2 regions of the Priestia sp. USM5 genome follow, and region 2 is predicted to be linked to the other one. Evidence: riboswitches for the same ligand, from Rfam matches in the RefSeq annotation. Region 2 holds a riboswitch; the other holds the start of a gene.
What was found. Region 2 has a riboswitch for S-adenosylmethionine ahead of ACWATA_RS05650 (sulfite oxidase-like oxidoreductase). Riboswitches for the same ligand answer to the same signal wherever they lie in the genome.
Positions count from the first base shown of each region.

Region 1: linked by a shared signal. The riboswitch ahead of mtnK (S-methyl-5-thioribose kinase) and the one ahead of ACWATA_RS05650 (sulfite oxidase-like oxidoreductase) in region 2 are both predicted to bind S-adenosylmethionine.

Region 1 is NZ_JBSGKN010000001.1:3,368,926-3,378,873, reverse strand. Features, by position in the region: gene ACWATA_RS18060 (LutB/LldF family L-lactate oxidation iron-sulfur protein) at 1-1,277, shown strand, start outside; gene ACWATA_RS18055 (LutC/YkgG family protein) at 1,255-1,968, shown strand; gene ACWATA_RS18050 (PAS domain S-box protein) at 2,254-4,410, shown strand; gene ACWATA_RS18045 (methylated-DNA--[protein]-cysteine S-methyltransferase) at 4,430-4,933, shown strand; gene ACWATA_RS18040 (hypothetical protein) at 4,934-5,098, opposite strand; gene ACWATA_RS18035 (hypothetical protein) at 5,173-5,412, opposite strand; gene mtnA (S-methyl-5-thioribose-1-phosphate isomerase) at 5,537-6,595, opposite strand; gene mtnK (S-methyl-5-thioribose kinase) at 6,631-7,803, opposite strand; SAM riboswitch class I at 7,939-8,089, opposite strand; gene ACWATA_RS18020 (carbon-nitrogen family hydrolase) at 8,181-8,963, opposite strand; gene ACWATA_RS18015 (pyridoxal phosphate-dependent aminotransferase) at 9,076-9,948, shown strand, end outside.
Region 2 is NZ_JBSGKN010000001.1:1,085,081-1,095,028, reverse strand. Features, by position in the region: gene ACWATA_RS05675 (terpene synthase) at 1-243, shown strand, start outside; gene ACWATA_RS05670 (YvrJ family protein) at 673-804, shown strand; gene ACWATA_RS05665 (molybdopterin molybdotransferase MoeA) at 819-2,084, opposite strand; gene moaC (cyclic pyranopterin monophosphate synthase MoaC) at 2,199-2,687, shown strand; gene ACWATA_RS05655 (MogA/MoaB family molybdenum cofactor biosynthesis protein) at 2,700-3,212, shown strand; gene ACWATA_RS05650 (sulfite oxidase-like oxidoreductase) at 3,246-3,908, opposite strand; SAM riboswitch class I at 3,984-4,090, opposite strand; gene ACWATA_RS05645 (hypothetical protein) at 4,231-4,599, opposite strand; gene ACWATA_RS05640 (putative polysaccharide biosynthesis protein) at 4,613-6,223, opposite strand; gene ACWATA_RS05635 (YjgB family protein) at 6,556-7,140, shown strand; gene ACWATA_RS05630 (GNAT family N-acetyltransferase) at 7,168-8,010, opposite strand; gene ACWATA_RS05625 (cyclase family protein) at 8,007-8,672, opposite strand; gene ACWATA_RS05620 (2-methylaconitate cis-trans isomerase PrpF family protein) at 8,768-9,895, opposite strand.

The sequences.
Region 1 (9,948 bases), 2.3 Mb from region 2:
GCGAAGAAATTCGTCAGCATACGCTTGAAAATTTAGATTACTATTTAGAGCAGCTCACGGATAATGTAGCTAAACGCGGAGGCCACGTTTTTTTCGCTCAAACAGCTGAAGAAGCGAATGAGTACATAAAAAATGTAGCGAGGCAAAAGCAGGCAAAGAAAGTCGTTAAATCCAAGTCAATGGTTACAGAAGAAATTCATATGAACGCTGCTTTAGAAGAACTGGGCTGTGAAGTTATTGAAACGGATTTAGGAGAATATATCCTGCAAGTAGATGATCACGATCCGCCTTCTCATATCGTAGCTCCTGCACTTCATAAAAATAAAGAACAAATTAGAGATGTATTTCAACAAAAGCTTTCTTATAAAAAAACAGAAAAACCTGAAGAACTAGCTCTTCACGCCCGGGAAATGCTGCGAAAAGAATTTTTATCAGCTGATATTGGCATCACGGGATGTAATTTTGCGATTGCAGAATCTGGGTCTATTTCACTTGTAACCAATGAAGGAAATGCAAGGTTAACAACTGCCCTTCCTAAAACGCAAATTACGGTTATGGGAATGGAAAGAATTGTGCCAACGTTTGAAGAGTTTGAAGTGTTGGTAAGCCTGTTAACTAGAAGTGCAGTAGGTCAGCGGCTTACAAGTTACGTAACAGCGCTTACAGGACCTAGACTTCCAGGAGAAGTAGACGGACCGGAAGAATTTCATCTAGTGATTGTAGATAACGGACGATCTGCGATTTTAGGAACTGAGTTTCAATCTGTTTTACAGTGTATTCGCTGTGCGGCATGTGTGAATGTATGTCCCGTGTATCGCCATATTGGAGGGCATTCATATGGATCTATTTATTCAGGTCCGATTGGAGCTGTATTATCCCCTTTGCTTGGAGGCTATGAAGACTACAAAGAGCTTCCATATGCTTCAACTCTATGCGCAGCCTGTACGGATGCCTGTCCGGTCAAAATTCCGCTGCATGAGCTATTACACAAGCACCGTCAGCGAATTGTCGAAAAAGAAGGGAAAGCACCTATTTCAGAAAAGCTGGCGATGAAAGCATTTGGCTTGGGAGCCGCTTCTTCTTCTTTATATACAGTGGGCGCTAAAGTGGCACCGGCGGCTCTTACTCCTTTTATGTCAGGAAGCAGTATTTCAAAAGGACCTGGTCCATTAAAAGCGTGGACAGAAAGCAGAGAGTTTCCGGCGCCTACAAAAGAGCGCTTACGAGATTGGTTTGATAAAAGGAGTGATGATGATGAACGGAAGCATTCAAAATAGAGACAGTTTTTTAGATAATATTGCAGCTAATCTTAAGCGAAGCAGGCGAACAAGCGGCGTAGTAAAGCCACAATGGAAGCATGCTCCTCAGCATGAGGTCTACCGCAGCTATTCGCCGGATCAACTAAAGAAAGAGCTTGAAAACCATTGCGAACGTATTCATACTCGCTATGTAGAAACATCATCACAACACTTGCCAGCTGCGCTTGAAGAAGCCGTAGCGAACTATGGAAATGGTCTTGTCTGCACGTGGGATGATCCTAGGTTTTCCGAATATGGATTGAATCTGCTGATGGAGAAATGGGAAACAAGCAGTAGCCTTCACGTATGGAATTCGGTAAAAGGCGATGAGAATATTAAACTAGCTGAACAAGCAAATGTAGGCATCACATTCAGTGATTTGACTCTAGCGGAATCCGGCACAGTTGTTTTGTTCAGCAGCGCTGCAAAAGGACGATCGGTCAGTTTGCTGCCGGCCACTTATATTGCGATCATTCCTCAAAGTTCCATTGTCCCTCGCATGACACAAGCTGCTGAAATGATTCATGAAAAAGTAGAGCGAGGAGAAACGATTGCTTCTTGCATTAACTTTATTACGGGACCGAGCAATTCAGCTGATATTGAAATGAATCTAGTCGTTGGCGTGCATGGACCTATTCAAGCCACTTATATTGTAGTGAATGATCGATAGAGGCTGGGGAAAACGTATTTTAGCCGAAGTGAAAAACGAACCGTGAATCAAACATGTTGATTCACGGTTCGTTTTCTTTGTTATGTTGAGCATAGGTTTCATTTTGTTATGTCCCAGCCTCTGTTATTCATGCTCCTTTTTTAAATAACGGGAGAATGTGAAGAAATGTCGCATTTTGAATAAACGTGACTAATTTTAAAAAGGTAAAAAGCAAATCTTGTAGAATACTAAGTCTATAGATAAAAGGTGGGGAAATGGGAAGTGCAAAAGAAAGGAGCAATGAGCATGTCACCACACAGAGAATTAACATCTGAAGCTGCGCAAAAGCAGCAAGGTGAATTAGAGCAGCTACGAGCTATTTTTAATGACGTATTAGATGCCATTGTCGTATTTGATGAGTATTTTCAAGTTATAAATGCCAATGAATCAGCCTGCGGGCTGTTTGAAAAAACAAAGGATGAGCTATTAACGTATCAAATGAAAGATTTTCTCATGTATTTTCCGTATGACATGATTGAAGCGTACTATCCAGCGCTTTTAGAAGAAAGCTATTTCAAATATGAAGGCGCGATGACGCTTCAAAGCGGCATGATGAAACATGTTGAATTTACTTCACACAAACATAGTCACATGTCGGGCATTATTGTGTGTACATTTCGAGATATTACGCAGCACAAGATGATGGAAAATGAAAGGTTTATTAGTCATCATATGTTTATGGATGTATTTAATGAAGCGGTAGATGGAATTGTTATTTTTGATCGAACTGGTCAGCTTATCGACGCGAACCCTTCATTTTGCGAGCGATTAAATTATACAAGAGCACAGCTTTTAACTAAAACGTTAGAGGAGCTTGTAGAACCTACTTATCATTATAAAGTGAAAAAATTATGGAGAACTCTGCATCAAGAAGGAAAGACAAGCGGCGAGCTGCCGATTAAGCTCGAAAATGGAGACGTTACTTTTTTTGAATTTACCACAACGGCTAATATATACAGTCAATACTATATGTCCATTATGAGAGACGTGACGGAAAAACGGCTGATGGAGCAGCAGCTGTTGAGAAGCGAAAAAAATTTCAGGGCTATTTTTGAAAATGCGATTGAAGCCATTTTGATTTGGAAAGACGATGGGGAAATTTTAAACGCTAATCTTGCTTCGTCCCGTACATTCGAGCTGCCGTTGAACAAATTGATTGGAAGTAATTTGTATACGTTTATCGATAAGCAAAGCTTTAGTGCATTAAAAATGCTGCAAACATTTCAAAAAGAAGGAGAAATTCGCAATCAGCTTCCTTTTTACATGCCAAATGGAGAAATCAAACAGTTGGAATTCACAGGGAAAAAAGGCATTATAGAAGGAGACCATTTAACCATTTTTCGAAACATTAGTGAACGTACAAAAATCGAACAAGAGCTTCGGAATAACGAAGAGAAATTCAGACAGATTTTTAATGGTTCGATCGATGGGTTAGTTTTATGGGACGGCAAGCGAAATATTATTGATGTGAATTCTTCTCTTTGTGATATTCTCGAACTCAGCAAAGAGGAGATTTGTGCGCATTCCATGGAGGATTTTATTTCTTCAGCGAATTTAGATGCGGTCATTGAGCATAAAGAAACAATTGAGCAAAAAGGGGAAGCTGAAGGAGAGATTACGTACGTTACGGGGAACGAAAAAGTTAAAAACATCGAATTCTCTACGAAAAAAGATATCTTGCCAGGTCTATATATGACGCTTTTAAGAGACGTAACGGAACGAAATCAAATGCAGGAGCAGATTCGGAAATCGGATACGCTTCAAGTAGTCGGACAGTTAGCAGCTGGGATTGCGCATGAAATCCGCAATCCGATGACGGCTTTAAAAGGGTTTGTTCAGCTGCTAGAAAGCAGCATTCAAGAAGATCACTCTCTTTATTTTGATATTATTAAATCCGAATTAAAAAGAATCGAAACTATTATTACAGAGTTTCTAGTACTCGCTAAGCCACAGGCCGTAAAGTTCGAAAAGAAAAATCTAGCTGCGGTTGTTAAAGAAACGATTGATTTATTAAATGCTCAAGCGCTTTTAGAAAATATTCAGTTTGAACTAAGTGTGTCCCCTCAGCTGCCAATGGTATACTGCGAGCCGAACCAAATTAAACAAGTACTAATAAATGTAATTAAAAACGCAATTGAAGTCACGTCAAACGGGGGAAGAATTTTTGTTGAAGTCTATTCTACAGAGCCGCACTACGTGACGGTCTCCATTCGAGATCAAGGAGACGGAATGCCCGAAGAGCGCATCAAGCGCTTAGGGGAACCATTTTATACGACAAAAGAAAAAGGAACGGGGCTTGGTTTGATGGTCTCATATAAAATTATCGAAGAACATAAAGGGCGAATTGAAGTGGAAAGCAAAATAGGAGAAGGAACGGCTTTCCGTGTTATTCTTCCAGCCTAATTAGAAAGGATAAGCGAGTATGTACTATGGAGAAATGAACTTATTTTCTGATTTGAAAATTTATATTGTAGCCTCGGAAAAAGGGGTTCAACATATTTGGTTTGATAGCGATGATCACAACGAGCAGCTTAAAAAACTTGTCCATGACGAGAATTATCACCTTGTGAAAGAAGCGAAGCGGCAGCTTCAGGATTATGCTGAAGGGCGCACGCTAACATTTGATGTGCCTTTGGATATAAAAGGAACAGACTTTCAAAAAGAAGTGTGGTTAACGCTTAAAGGTATACCTTATGGACAAACGTGGTCTTATAGTGATGTAGCGGAGTCTGTTAATCGCTCTAAAGCCGTAAGGGCTGTGGGACAAGCGAATCGTCGAAATCCACTGCCTATTATTTTACCTTGTCACCGTGTTATTGGTAAAAATGGAGCTTTAACAGGTTATGCAGGTTCCCAAACTCATATAAAAGAAAAACTATTAATGCTTGAAAGAAATGTAGCAAAAGGCGCTCTGGAGTTAAAATAACTATTCACCGTCTAATTTCCAGCCTTCTCCCTGCACAAAAACACCGTCAATTTGCTGAGGAGAAGGGAGGGAATTTAGTTCTTCATCTTTGGATAAATCGAATAGCTGATATTGCTGCTTGCGATTTAACGCTTTGTTTTTATCCGTTTTTTGCTCTGCACTCATTTTTACTCCTCCTTATTCAAAAAGAATCCCCTATAATATATGTAGAAAAAGCAGAGAGTACTGTTACAATTGTGTTACAAATGCAGCCAAAAAGCGCTGTTTAATAAAAAAGGTTGAGACATAACAAAATCAATGTCATCTAAAGATGAACAACTCGTATAGATGAACTGAACCGCTTGTGACACCGCAGTTGATTTCCGTGCAAGACTTCGCTTTCCGCGGGCGGCCGCTGAGCCTCCTCGTCGCTTGCGCTCCTGCGGGGTCTCACCCCTTCGGCTTTTCCCGCAGGAGTCTTCGCCTTGCCCTCCAATCAACTGCTAGAGGGAACGAAACAGATAAAACGATATTTACCATCACAAAAAAACGAACCACTAATCAACATGTTGATTAGTGGTTCGTTTTGCAGTGGGGCTAAAATACTTTTGTCCCAGCCTCTTGTTATTGAGCAGATTGCAGCAAAACTTTTTGAATGGATTCAAAAGACGGGGAATGGATAACTCCATGCTCTGTAATAATGGCCGTAATCAGTTCGCTTGGCGTCACATCAAAAGCTGGATTGTACACAGAGATTCCGTCTGGAGCAATTTGCGTATCTCCAATGTGCGTTACTTCTTTAGGTGAACGTTCTTCAATAGGGATGCTGCTTCCGTCTTGAATAGATAAATCAAATGTGGACTGCGGCGCTGCTACGTAAAATGGAATACCGAATGCTTTCGCTAAAAGAGCAAGTCCATACGTTCCAATTTTGTTAGCCGTATCGCCATTTGCTGCAATGCGGTCAGCACCTACAATGATCCCATTAATTCCTTTTGTTTTAATGGTATGAGCAGCCATATTATCCGTAATCAGCGTAACGTCTACTCCCGACTGCTGAAGTTCCCATGCTGTTAAGCGAGAACCTTGAAGAACGGGTCTTGTTTCACAAGCAAATACTTCAAGCGGAATATCGCGCTGCTTAGACAAGTGAAAAGGTGCTAAGGCTGTTCCATAATAAGCTGTAGCAATTGAACCAGCATTACATATTGTCATGATTTTATCCTTCTTTTTAAATAAAGAAAGAGCATGATCTCCAATTCGGTAGCACGTTTCTTCATCTTCTACTTGAATTTGAATAGCTTCATGAACAACTTTTGTTTTAGCTTCATTAACGGACGAAGCGGATTCAGCGCTTTTCGCTACGCGCTTCAATGCCCAAAATAAATTGACGGCAGTAGGGCGTGAGCTAGCTAAATACTGTTGATCAAGAGCTAGCTTTTTGTTAAATTCCTTGACTGAATCTGTGTCATAGCTAAGCGCAGAAAGAGCAAGACCAAAAGCCGCCGTAATGCCAATTGCAGGGGCTCCGCGTACTTTCAAGGTAGTGATAGCATCCCATACGTCTTTAATGGTTTGCAGCTTAATATATTCAACTTTGCCAGGAAGCTGCTGCTGATCTAATAAAGTAATATATGATTCATTCCATTCCACTGAGCGCGGAAGTGATAGTGTATTTGTCATGCTGATACCGATCCTTTCATTGTGTACATTATTCGTTATCGAAGTAAATGTTCAAATTCATTTGGTGAAACGTCTTGTTGGTGCAGAAGCAAATAGCGTCCAATTTTTAACGCAGTACGTTTAGCGTTAATTTTTCTTTCCTCTGAAGAAATTTCGTCTAAGTCCGCCACGTGAGCTAAGCCAATCGTACGTCGAATGATTTCACATCCTGCATATCCAACAGCATCTTGCCACGTTTGCGTTAAAATTTCATGTAATAAGCGCTCGTCTTTAGCGAAAGGTTCAGTGTTTTCAGAATGCCAAAGCGCAGTAAAGGTATCTTTGAATACGTTCCATGTGTTCGTAATGTGTGCAAATAACGGTTCGCGATTTGTTTCTCGAGAAAGAGCATTTAAAAATAAATTCGCAACAAATTGCCCTAAATCGAATCCAAACGGACCGTAAAAAGCAAACTCTGGATCAATCACTTTCGTTTCTTGACTGCTAGCAAAGATGCTGCCTGTATGTAAATCACCGTGGATTAGCGTTTGCGCATTTGTTAAAAATTTATATTTTAATTTTGCTGCTTGTAGCTTTACATCACCATCATTCCACAATTCTTCTACATCAGGACGCAGCGCTTTTTCAAATTCATTTGTATCAATATCAAAAAAAGGATCTGTAAAAACTAAATCTTCCGTAATATTGCATAAGTCGGGGTTGCTGTACTTAACAACTTCTTCTTTTTTATCCTGAGGTTTTAAGGCGAAATCAGACGTTTTGAACGCAATATGTCCTAAAAAAGAACCGATATGCTGTGAGAGCAGAGGATAACTTTCACCTTGAATAAGTCCGGCGCGAGAAATCGTTAAGTGAGACAGGTCTTCCATGACCGTAACAGCAAGCGTTTCATCGTGGTAATAAACAGCGGGCACAAGTTCTGGCGTAAATGCACCGAATTGCTTGAGCGCATTGCTTTCAATGGTGGCACGGTTCAAGGATAGAGGCCAGCTTTCGCCTACAACTTTTGCATAGGGAAGCGCTTGTTTGACGATAATGGATTTATTCGTTTGATCATTTATGATGTGAAAGACGAGATTTAAGTTGCCGTCACCAATTTCACGGGCAGTCAGTGCTTCTGTGGCATCAAAAAGACCTAGCTTTTTCACAAGTTTGATTGCTGAAATTTCTGTTAAAGGGTGATACTTCTCTGCTTTTGTTATTGACATCGGAATCCCTCCATAGTTTATTAAACTGATTTGTTTACTAAGTTAATAGGTTTAAGAATATATGGAGGCTTTTATAATTTTAGAAAATATAAAAGCCTCTTTCGTTGGAAAGAGGCTTGATTGTAGTGTTCAAACCTCTTATCTGCCAGAAAAAATTACTTTCTGTTGGAATTAGCACCGTGCCTTTGTAAAACATGTTTTACGGGTGTGATCCATCTTAGGATGGAATGACGGTCGGTTGCTGGGCTTCACAGGGCCAAATCCCTCAGCCAACTCTTGATAAGAGTACGATTACTTATTCAATTTTGATTTGTTTGAATATTTTATGATATCTGGTGAAAATCGTATCATGCAAAAAAACGGCTGTCAATACATAATTAATAAAATTCTGTACGGCGATCTGTAAAGACGGGAATTTGTTTACGAATTTCTTTTACAAGTTCCAGGTTAACGTCAGCACTTAAAAGTTCTTCGCTATCGCCAGCTTCAGCGATTATTTCTCCCCACGGATCGATGACTAAGGAATGTCCGGCAAATGTGTTATTAGGATCTTGGCCTACACGATTACATGCGATTACATAGCATTGATTTTCGATTGCGCGGCTAATGAGCAGGGCTTTCCAGTGGGCGAGTCTTGGAGCCGGCCACTGAGCGACAACAAACAAGACTTCTGCTCCGCTGCTAGTATGAACCCGTATCCATTCTGGGAAACGAATATCGTAACAAATAACTCCTGCGCACAGTGACTGTTCAAGTGTAAAAAGGTTTTTTGCTGTTCCTGCTTCTAAATACAGGTGTTCATCCATTAATTTAAATAAGTGCAGTTTACTGTATTGTGATACTTCACGACCTTTTCGGTCAAAAATATACATCGTATTCGTGACGCCTTGCTCTGTTTTTTTCGCGATCGAACCTCCCACAATATTTACTGCGTTTGTTTTAGCAAACTGAGAGATTAATTGCTTGGCTTGCTGCCCTTCATCATCTGCAATTTCGTCTAGCCGCGTCAAATCATAAGCTGTATCCCATAGCTCAGGAAGCACAAGGATATCAGGGTTTTCTTTCAGGGCTTCCGTCATTTTTTGTTCGATATATTTTCGGTTTTTAGTTGGGTTTCCAAACGCAATATCAAGCTGCAAACACGTAATTTTTACACTCACTTTATCATCCGTCCTTTTTTTAGTAGTTGAAAAAAATGACTTTACAAGTTGAGTATTACAATATATTATTTGTGACTAGAATTTCAAGAATTTTTTGAGAAGGTGTGCGATGATGAAACAATTTGAGCAATCGGAACTATTAAAAAGTTTACCAAAACAATTTTTTGCATCACTTGTGGGCAAGGTAGGAAAAGTAATGGCCCAAGGGCACGACGTTATTAACTTAGGGCAGGGAAATCCTGATCAGCCTACTCCTTCACATATTGTAGAAACACTGCAAAAAGCAAGTGCTAATCCTATGCATCATAAATATTCTCCATTTCGGGGGCACCAGTTTTTAAAAGAGGCCGTTGCGACTTTTTATAAACGAGAATATGGCGTTGATGTGGATCCTGAAAAAGAAGTAGCTATTTTATTTGGCGGAAAGGGTGGACTTGTTGAAATCCCGCAGTGCTTGTTAAATCCTGGAGATACAGTGCTGGTTCCGGATCCTGGGTATCCTGATTACTGGTCTGGAGTAGAGCTTGCAAAAGCCAAGATGGAAGTGATGCCTCTCACGGCTGAAAATCATTTTCTACCCGTATACGAAGAGATAAGTGAACGTGCTAAAGAACAGGCAAAGCTCATGTTTCTAAACTATCCGAATAATCCTACTGGTGCAGTGGCAACGGCAGAATTTTTTGAAGACACCGTGGCGTTTGCTGCCAAGCACGATATTTGTGTGGTACACGACTTTGCTTACGGAGCCATTGGATTTGATGGTAAAAAGCCAATCAGCTTTTTACAGACTCCTGATGCAAAAGAGACGGGAATTGAAATTTATACTCTTTCTAAAACGTATAACATGGCGGGATGGCGAGTTGGATTTGCTGTAGGAAATGAAAGTGTAGTAGAAGCTATTAATCTTCTTCAAGATCATATGTATGTCAGCCTCTTTGGGGCCGTTCAAGAGGCAGCAGCCGCAGCTCTGTTGGAATCTCAACAA
Region 2 (9,948 bases):
ATTTCGATCATTAATGATGAAAAATTAAACGAAGAAGATTCAGACCTTATAACATCGTTCTTTTCAGACTTTGTTAACAATACAAATTTAACAAACTTTATTATAAAAGAATACATTCAAGAAGATTTGTATGATCATGAAGTTAATCTAAAATTCTTCAATAAAATATTAAAAAGCATAGGCGCAAATTATAGTATTGAAGAATTTGATGAAATGAACTGGATTTATTTATCTCAGGATTAAGACCGTGTACACAAACCACCCTCTTAGGCACACAGGAAAAAGAGAACCCCTAGGGAAGTAAGGGTTCTGAAAGAGTCACTTTTATAGAATATGCCGCTTTTTATACATCCTTCATTTAGTTGGCTTTTGATTAGGAGAACCAACGTAATTGATGAATTAAAAGCGCACCTTTTATTCATATGTTAGAACACATCCAAAGTAGTATTTATATTCAAAAACATGTTAAAATTTAATAGTCATTTATACTCGAATACGTATAAATGAAACCTTACAAAAAAAGCAGCCTCGCTTGCCAATGCCGAGGCTGCTTTTTCTTATTTTCAAAGGACTTTTGTCTTAAAAATGGGTGTATGTCCTGCGAACAAATACTTAGAAATCACATATGATAATATATCTTCTAAGTGAAGGAGGTATGCAATTATAGAAAACTTGGTTAGTTATATTAAAGAATTAGGCTTTCCAGTTGCGCTATCTTTTTACTTACTCGTGCGCATTGAAAGCAAATTAGATCGAATTACAGAACTGCTTCAAATTCTTATTGAAAAAAAGGACAAGCAATAAGCAGACTTCTGCTTTTATACCCAAAGCGAACTTGTACCTTCTTTTTCAAGATGCAGCACATCCACTTCTATTCCCCTATCGTATCCATGCTCTCCACCCGGAAGAACAATCAAGCCGTTCGCCGCAGCTAAAGATGAAATAGCACCCGACTTGTCCATGCCAACAGGCGTTACTAAGAGCCTTCCCCCTTCGTCTGTCATTTCTCCTCGCACCATTCTTGTGAATGCGTTAGGCTCTTTAAAACAGCCGTTTAACACCGCTTTTGTTTTATGTAAATGAGGCGCCGGTGAATGTAAAAAGCTGCGAACAATCGGACGTACAAACAGTTCAAACCCGACATAGCAAGCAGATGGGTTTCCTGATAATCCAAACAGCAGCTGTCCGTTTCGTTCTGCGACTGTTGTGACGCTTCCCGGTCGCATCGCAATTTTGTTAAACAGCACATTGGCGCCAAGCTTTTCATAAATAGCCGGTAAATAATCATAGTCGCCAACGGATACTCCGCCGGTTGTCAGTAAAATATCCACTTCTTCAAGCGCTTTTTCTACCGCTTCATAGCAGCGGTCAAAATCATCTTCAAGCTTCCCTAAATATTTCGGAATTCCCCCGCTTCTTACGATTTGTGCAAGTGCCATATAAGAGTTGCTGTTGCGGATTTTCCCTGGTTCTAGCGGCTCGTTCACATCAAGCAGTTCGCTTCCCGTTGTTAACACGCCAACCACCGGCTGCTTCACCACGGCTACATCCGCATAGCCAAACGTAGCTAAAAAAGCCGTGACGCCTGGATTGATGCGCGTTCCTTTTGAAACGAGCACGTCTCCTTTTTTTGTTTCTTCTCCTTTTAATGCAATGTGTTCCCACTTTGAAGCCCGCCTGCTTAATGCCATATACGTTTTGCCTTCTTTTTCATACGACTTCGTTACTTCAAGCATCACAACCGCATCACATGACTGAGGCACTTGCGCTCCTGTCATAATACGCACCGCTTGAAACGGCTTTACTTCTTCTTCAAACACAGAGCCGGCGCCGATTTCACCTACAACTTCGAACTCTACAGAATGTTCATTTGATACTTCTACGCAGTCTTGTGCTCGAACCGCAAAGCCGTCATAAAGCGATTTATTAAAATGAGGCACGTTTTGGTCGGCAATAATATCTTCTCCTAAATAGCGCCCGTAGCTTTCGGTGATCGATACGCGTTCAATGCTGCCTTTTCTTTTATATGTCATAACTTTTTCAATTGCTTCAGGAATCGAAATAGGTGTTCTGCTTTCTAACATACATTCTTCACTTCCTTTATGTCTGTTCACTTTTTACGCTATGGTGTAAAATCATAGCATACCTCACTATTTCTATCATACAACAAAATTTATTGAAAAAGGATGAAAACACCGATGTCTTCTTTTACACATTTTAATGACCAAGGCCGTGCCAATATGGTCGATATTAGCGAAAAATCTATCACTCGACGCGTTGCAACAGCTCGTTCAAGCATACTTGTTAACAAAGAAATTCATGAAGCCATCGTAGAACATAAAATCGGAAAAGGCGATGTGCTTGCTGTCGCACAAGTAGCAGGGATTATGGCAGCAAAACGCACGTCTGACATTATTCCGATGTGTCACCCTCTTTTATTAAAAGGCGTAAACCTTTCATTTGACTGGGATACAAGCAATGACAAGTATCGTTTATTAATAGAAGCAACTGTTAAAACGGAAGGCTCAACGGGCGTTGAAATGGAAGCTTTAACTGCCGCTTCTGCCTGCGCTCTAACCGTTTATGATATGTGCAAAGCCATTGATAAAGGCATGATTATCGGCGAAACATATCTGCTTGAAAAATCAGGCGGCAAAAACGGTGACTACAAGCGTACGGAAGCGTAAAGGAGGTACATAATGAGCGTACATGAACATAAATCCAAAGCAACTCAGCCCGTTCGCTGCAAAGTCATTACGGTATCCGATACACGTACAAAAGAAACCGATAAAAGCGGCGCGCTAATGATTCAACTTCTGAAAGAACACGAGATGCAGGTCGCTTCCTATGAAATTGTAAAAGACGATCAAACGTCGATTCAACAAGCGATACTTACCGGATGCAGTGCTGAGGACATTGACGTTGTTCTCACAAACGGCGGCACCGGCATTACAAAACGAGACGTCACAATTGAAGCCGTTCAAGCGCTGATTCATAAAGAAATCGTCGGGTTTGGCGAGCTGTTTCGCATGCTGAGCTACACCGAAGACATTGGCAGCGCAGCGATTATGAGCCGGGCAATTGCCGGGACGGTTAACGAAAAAGCCGTTTTTTCTACACCAGGATCAAGCGGTGCTGTTCGCCTAGCTATGACCAAACTGATTTTGCCTGAACTTCGCCACGTTGTGTGGGAATTAAACCGCCAGCGCTAACAAAATGCCTATGCACACGCATAGGCATTTTTATTAATCATAGTCTTTATGTACCCACTCATCTTCTGGAATTCCTAAATCTTCTCCAGAAAAACGCTCTTCTTTAAACGGATCTCCTCTAAGATGAAAGCCGTTTTGCTCCCAAAAGCCCGGATGGTTTTCATCAATAGCTTCAAAGCCTCGAAGCCATTTGACACTTTTCCAAAAGTACAAATGCGGCACAACCAATCGCAGCGGATATCCATGCTTAGGTGTAAGCGGCTCTCCGTTAAAAGAATGAGCAAGAAGAATATCGTCTCTCAGCAAATCCTGTACTTCAATGTTTGACGTATAGTCATTATCTCCGTGCAGCATGATGTATTTACTTTTTAACTCCACGCCAACTGCTTTTAAAAAGTCTGTAAACAATACGCCCGTAAATTCATTATCAAGCCTTGTCCATCTCGTTACGCAATGAATATCGCACTTCACCGTCGTTTGCGGCATATCCATTATATCTTGATATGAAAGGGTTACTTCTTTGTCTACCAATCCAAACACCCGAAGCGTCCACTCCTCTAAGTTATACTCCGGCACGTCCCCTTCATGTAAAATGGGAAAGCGCTCTGTTACTACCTGACCCTGAGGCACTCGTCCTTCATACTTTGGATCAATTTCCGGTGTTTTCATTCGTTTAATACGGTCTGCTTTGTTCAAATTATCACCTCGTTGTTTTTTGTACATAAAAAGCCCTTCCTTAAATAAATAAGGAAGAGCTTTGTTTCAGCTTCTTCCTTATCTCTAAGAGCGATACACTCTTAAGGATTTGGCACCATTCTGTCATAGACAGCGGTTGCCGGGTTTCACAGGGCCAGTCCCTCCACCTCTCTTGATAAGGAAACAAATTGTATTTGTTTTATGTAATAAAGTCAGTATTAAGCTTTTTGTCATAATTGTCAATATTATTTTTCTTTTTCTTCAAAAAACTCTAAAAACAGATAGAGTTATAAGGTTTTAGTCTACTAAATATGTAAAGCCTTTACCCTTCTCCATCAATCATCGTATACTTCCTAGCAAAGCGCTTGTAGTAAATTTGCTCATCCTCTTGTCCATTGTTAAAAACAAGTCGGTTATGATCAATATCTTTCTCTTTTAACACATAGCCTTTTTCATCCATCAGTTGAATATATTCATCTAAATGTCCTTTTTTCACCATATAGTAAAGAACATTATCTGAATCCGTAGTCTTTGCTACATCTTGACTTCCCACTTCTAACTTGAATACGGCTGTTGCTGTTTGAATGGGACGGTAGTCTCCGAACACCTTTTCCCAGTTTAGTAGCAGCAGCGCGCTGAAGATTATGATACATCCTCCAGCGGCTACGGTTAGTACAAATCGTTTTGACACTTCTTTCTCTCCTTTACATTCTTTTTCTTCTATTTAACACAACAGATTGCCCTAAACTTGTTTTGACGCCAAGCCCTAGATACACAGCAGCACCTAAAGCTATTGAAATACAAGACGTGCTAATCGCAAGTGAAGATGCAGACAGCTTATTTTCTAGAAAATAGTGAGAAGCATAATTGCCAATAAGCACAGCGGCTGACATCACACTTACTAATAAAACAGGCGTCAACGCGGCTTTTCCTAGTGATTGAACTCGGTAAGAAATGGATTTTTCAATTAAATAAAAGTTATAGATAACCGATACACCATATCCTCCGTACGTCGCGACAACAGGTCCAATTTCTTTTAAGCTTGAAACCAACAGTACGTTTAATACTATCTTCATAACAATACCTAAGCCCAAGCCAAAAATTAATTTTTTTTGCTGATTAATTCCTTGAAGAATCGCGGCTGTTACGGTAAAAAGAGCAAATAAAATGGCAGCAGGCGCATACCATTGTAAAACAACTCCACCGATTTCAGGACTGTTTTTCGCTCCAAAGATCATCATATATACCGGCTTACCCAATAAACAAAGCCCCACCGCAGAAGGAAGAGTAAAAAACAACAGCAGCTGCAGCGTTTTTGTAATCTTTCCTTTTACTTCTCGTAAATTTCCTTGCACAAAAGAAGATGTAATACCTGGAATCAGCGACATGCTGAAGGCAGTCGCTAGCGATACCGGCACCATTACTAAAATTTGCGCTAACCCAATGACAGAGTTGATTGTTTCGGCTTTAGCTTGTCCATACCCTATTGATTGAAAAAGCATGTTAATCGTAAACGTATCAATATTTTGATAGATTGGAATAGCTAAACCAACTAATACAAACGGAACAGCGTACGTCACAAGCTCTTTGAACATTAAAGAGAACGGAACAGATTTATTATTCTTTCCGCTGTTCACTTCCTTCATAATCAGCCGCTTGCGCTTTAGATACGTCGCACCGAGAATCCCTATTCCCCCTACGCCTCCAATAAACGCTCCAAACGTACCAATTCCAACAGCTTTTGTCATCGTGCTATGAAAGAGATGAATAACAGCGTATGCTCCTGCTAAAATAAACAGCACACGCACTATTTGTTCAATAATTGTACTTAGCGCGGATGGTCCCATGGACTGGTTACCTTGAAAGTAGCCTCGTAATAGACTCATAGGCGGGATAATAATTAAAGCAAAGCTCACCATTCGAATCACGTATACCACGTCTTTTTGACTATTTCCTGAGGAATCTTTTCCGTTAATCACTAGCTCAGCGAGCGAAGGCGCCATGGTATAGAGGACTAAAAATCCTATTATGCCTGTTATCGTCATTAATAGAAGGCCTGCTTTTAATAGATCTTGCCCTGCCCTGTAGTTTCCAAGACCGTTATATTTCGATACATACTTCGAAACAGCAAGCGGAAGACCCATTGTCGATAAGCTTAGCATCAAGGTATATGGACCGTATGCATACTTATAAAGCGCGTAACCTGACGTTCCGACTAGCGCTGTAAACGGAATAATATAAATAAAACCCAAAATCTTTGTTAGCAAAGAAGACGCTGTTAACAAAAGCGTACCTCTCATCAAATTTTTTTCCATACATCAAAACTCCAGCAATAAATATTATATTTTTAACAAATACTTGATTTATTGTATCATACTTACAGTTATTATCTAGTTTTTTATAAAGACTTAGAATCCTCCCTATATTACGTTTTTTTACATAATAAAGGAATAAAAACCAATCTTTTCACCTATGAGGAATGAATCGTTTTTTGCTTTTCACCTTACCTGACGTTTATATTCTGAAAGGCGTGTTACATTATATATATCAGTTACCAACTCAACTAAGACTCCTTGACCATTCTGGCCTACCTTCTCTTTTAGGTAGACTGAGATTGCTAAATCGTTATATATAGGAGGAAAAAATCATGAAAATGAAACAACGACTATCAAAAGCGGCTGCTGCTGCGACGATTACAGGAATTGCTGCGTTTGGATTTGCTCCTGTGGCTCAGCTTGATACCCCAGCACACGCAGCTACATCTCAAGAAACAAGCAGTCAAAGTCAAACAGCTGTAAAAAACATTAACGAAATTTATAACGCCGCGGTGAAAGGTGAAGTGCCGCGATTAACAGCAGACTTAAAAATTGGCAAAAGCCTGCGTCAAGATGTTCGAGATCAGTTCGGTCCTCCGCCTGAAGGTTCATCAAATAACTTTGACTACTATCATGCGGAAATGGGCCATCCTGGATATGCATTTGGTTATGACCAAAATAACGTCATTAACGAAATTCGCTATTTTGGTACAAATGTAGAGCGTCAAACAAATTTAGGGTCCATCACGCAAGCTAACTTAAAGAAAGAATTAGGTCAGCCAAACTTTACAAGCAAAGTAAAAGGTGATGGTACGACTCAAACGAGATACACGTATCATGCCGGCGCCTATGATCTTGAATTTATTTTTGATGATAGCAAAACGTTGAATCACGTAAACTTAGTTGCAAAACCTTAAGAAATAGAAAAAGTAGCAGGCAGCCTGCTACTTTTTTTCATGAAATAAAACTAATGCGGAATCAGCTACGTGTTCATACCCAATCTCCATGTAAATCTTGTTAGACGTAGGGTTTGTCGTGTCCGTGTATAGACTTGTTGTTTGAAAACCGCTGTCTAGCATAAGCTGAGAAAGCGTGGACACACAGCTTGATGCATAGCCTTTTTTACGTTCTTCCCGCGGCGTATACACAAAGTTAATCGTAACGTTGTGGGCTGTCGGACGCGTAGCATTAGCAATTGACACATACTTCCCGTTCACTTCCCATAAAAATAGCCGTTCTGCTTTAATAAAAGCTTCGCCTGTTTTGACAGCTTGCTCTTTTGATACAGGCTCTCCAATGACGCCCATAAACTCCCAAATCCATTCCGCCACGAGCGGAAGATGCTCCAACTTTGCTTTTATCAGCACTCCTTCCGCGTCCGCAGCTTTTTTTACTTTGTCTAACCGATAAATGCGCTGATCCATTTTCAACGAAGCTTCTTGATTTTTTAGCGCTGCTAGTTTTTGAGAAAGATATAAAACCGTTTGCCTTTCTCCAACTAAGCCCGGTACGGCGGTTTCTTGTAACAGCTCCGCTACTTCGTTCAGCTCATCATCCGTTAGCTTCTGTATTTGAGACAGGATGATTTGCTGAGGATGGGTTTGCAGCAACACAAGCGCAGCACGGCTGTCTTTTAAAATAATGCCCATAAAATTCGGTTTGCTGTTTTCATGTAAGCTGTGTAAAATGCCAAGCGCTAAGTTATGAAGAACTTCATTTTTCGCTAAAAACGGCTCGACTTGGTTTTTAAATTCCTGGACTTCCCTGTATCTATGTAATTGGATCATGTTCTTTCTACCTCCGCAAATGCTCTTACCGGAAACGTTCCGACTCCTTTTATTTTAGGAGGCACGGCGTAAAATAAAAAGGACCCCGTTAGTTGATCTAAGCGACATAAGTGTTCAGCAATCACAATGCCCGCTCCTAAAAGCAGCGTATGAGCTGGTCTTGCTTTTCCTTTTGTGTCGTCAATATTCATCGAATCAATTCCGACAAGAGCAGGCTGTTGAGATACTAAATAAGCCGCCGCGCTTTCTGTTAAGTATGGATGGTTTTCTAGATAATCGTCTTTATTCCAGTAGCGATCCCATCCCGTGTGAATTAATACCGCTTTGCCTTTTACGTCTATATGGTGAAAATGAGATTCATCAATAGCCGTTAAAGTCGGGTCGATTGAAACTACTATTCCTTCCAGTCCGGCTGTTTTATCAATAGCCGTTTGAGCTAAATCCGCTCCGTTTTTATATCTGTGAAACGGCACGTCAATATACGTACCGGTATTCGTGACCATTTCAATTTTACCAATTTGAAATTCAGTCCCTGGTTCATACAGCTTTTTAGACTCTTCTCGGCTTAAATAGTCGCAAATAATCGGTGCCGGCAAGCCTTTATGCGTGATAACTCCGTCTTCAATGACGTGGCTTAAATCAATATACGTTCTTTTTTTCATACTACCACCTACTTTTTTCAATATTCAGTAAAAATAGTCTAACATAAAAAAGCTCTTCCTAGTTTCCTAGAAAGAGTTTTTTTTAGAGAACGTTATTAACTTGATAAACATACATCGTACGCGTGCTTTGTATAAACAAATCCTTCAAAAATAAGACGGGCCGTACGCACTACTTTGATTCCATTAACCTGTCCTTCTTTTAGATCTACACTGGTTTCCATAATTCCCATTGGATGAGCAAGTCGAACCGTATCGCCTTTTAGTTGAACCATTTCTGACAGAAGCGTGCCTTTTGTATAGATAGCCGCCGTTGTACAAATTGCTCCTGTAATCGCAAGCGTTTGATGCGGTTTTTGCATCGACATCATGCGAATTAATACGTCCATTTGAGAAGCAGCTTTTTCTCTGCCAGTCCCGTCGCGGTGGTCCATCGGAGGAGCAATAATCGTCATTTTTGGAACCGCTGGTGATAGTTTAGTTGCTTTGTCTTGAGGTGCGAGCCCCGCTTTTTCCGCTGCAATGGAGCGAATTTCTTCAAATAGCTTCAGCTGTTTGTCCGTGTATTCATGTGGAAGTTCTGTTCCTGTTAGGCCAATATCCGCTGCTTTAACAAATACAAGCGGATTTCCTACATCAACAATTGATGCTTTTACTGTTCCGATGGATGTTTGCAGAAGATCAATGGCGTTCCCGGTCGGAAGCAGTTTTCCGGTAACGGCTCCTTCTCCGTTTTCAAACGAAAGATAAATAGGTGAACCCGTACCTGGCACTCCAGGAATCATACATTCCCCTTCTGTTTTCACTTTCCCGTTTTCTACTTCTACTTCCGCTACGATTACTTTTTTAGTATTCGTATTATAAATCCGCACTTTGGTCACCGGTTCCACAGCTTGTACAAGTCCTTGTTCAATTGCGTAAGGCCCCACTGCTGAGGAGATATTGCCGCAGTTTCCTTTAAAATCAACGAGAGATTCGCTGATGCTGACCTGCGCAAACGTGTAATCTACGTCAGCTTCTTCTAAATCTGATTTTTTAATAATCGCAATTTTACTTGTCAGCGAATTGGCTCCGCCTAACCCGTCAATTTGACGTTGATCCGGACTTCCCATTATATCTAGCAAAAACGGTTCCCAATCCGATTTATTCACAGGCATTTCTTCATGATTGATAAAAACCCCTTTACTCGTTCCACCTCTCATAACCGTTACAGGAATACGCGTCATCTTAATCACCTTTCTCCCCTACTAACAAACGCCGAGGCGTTCATCAAACCATT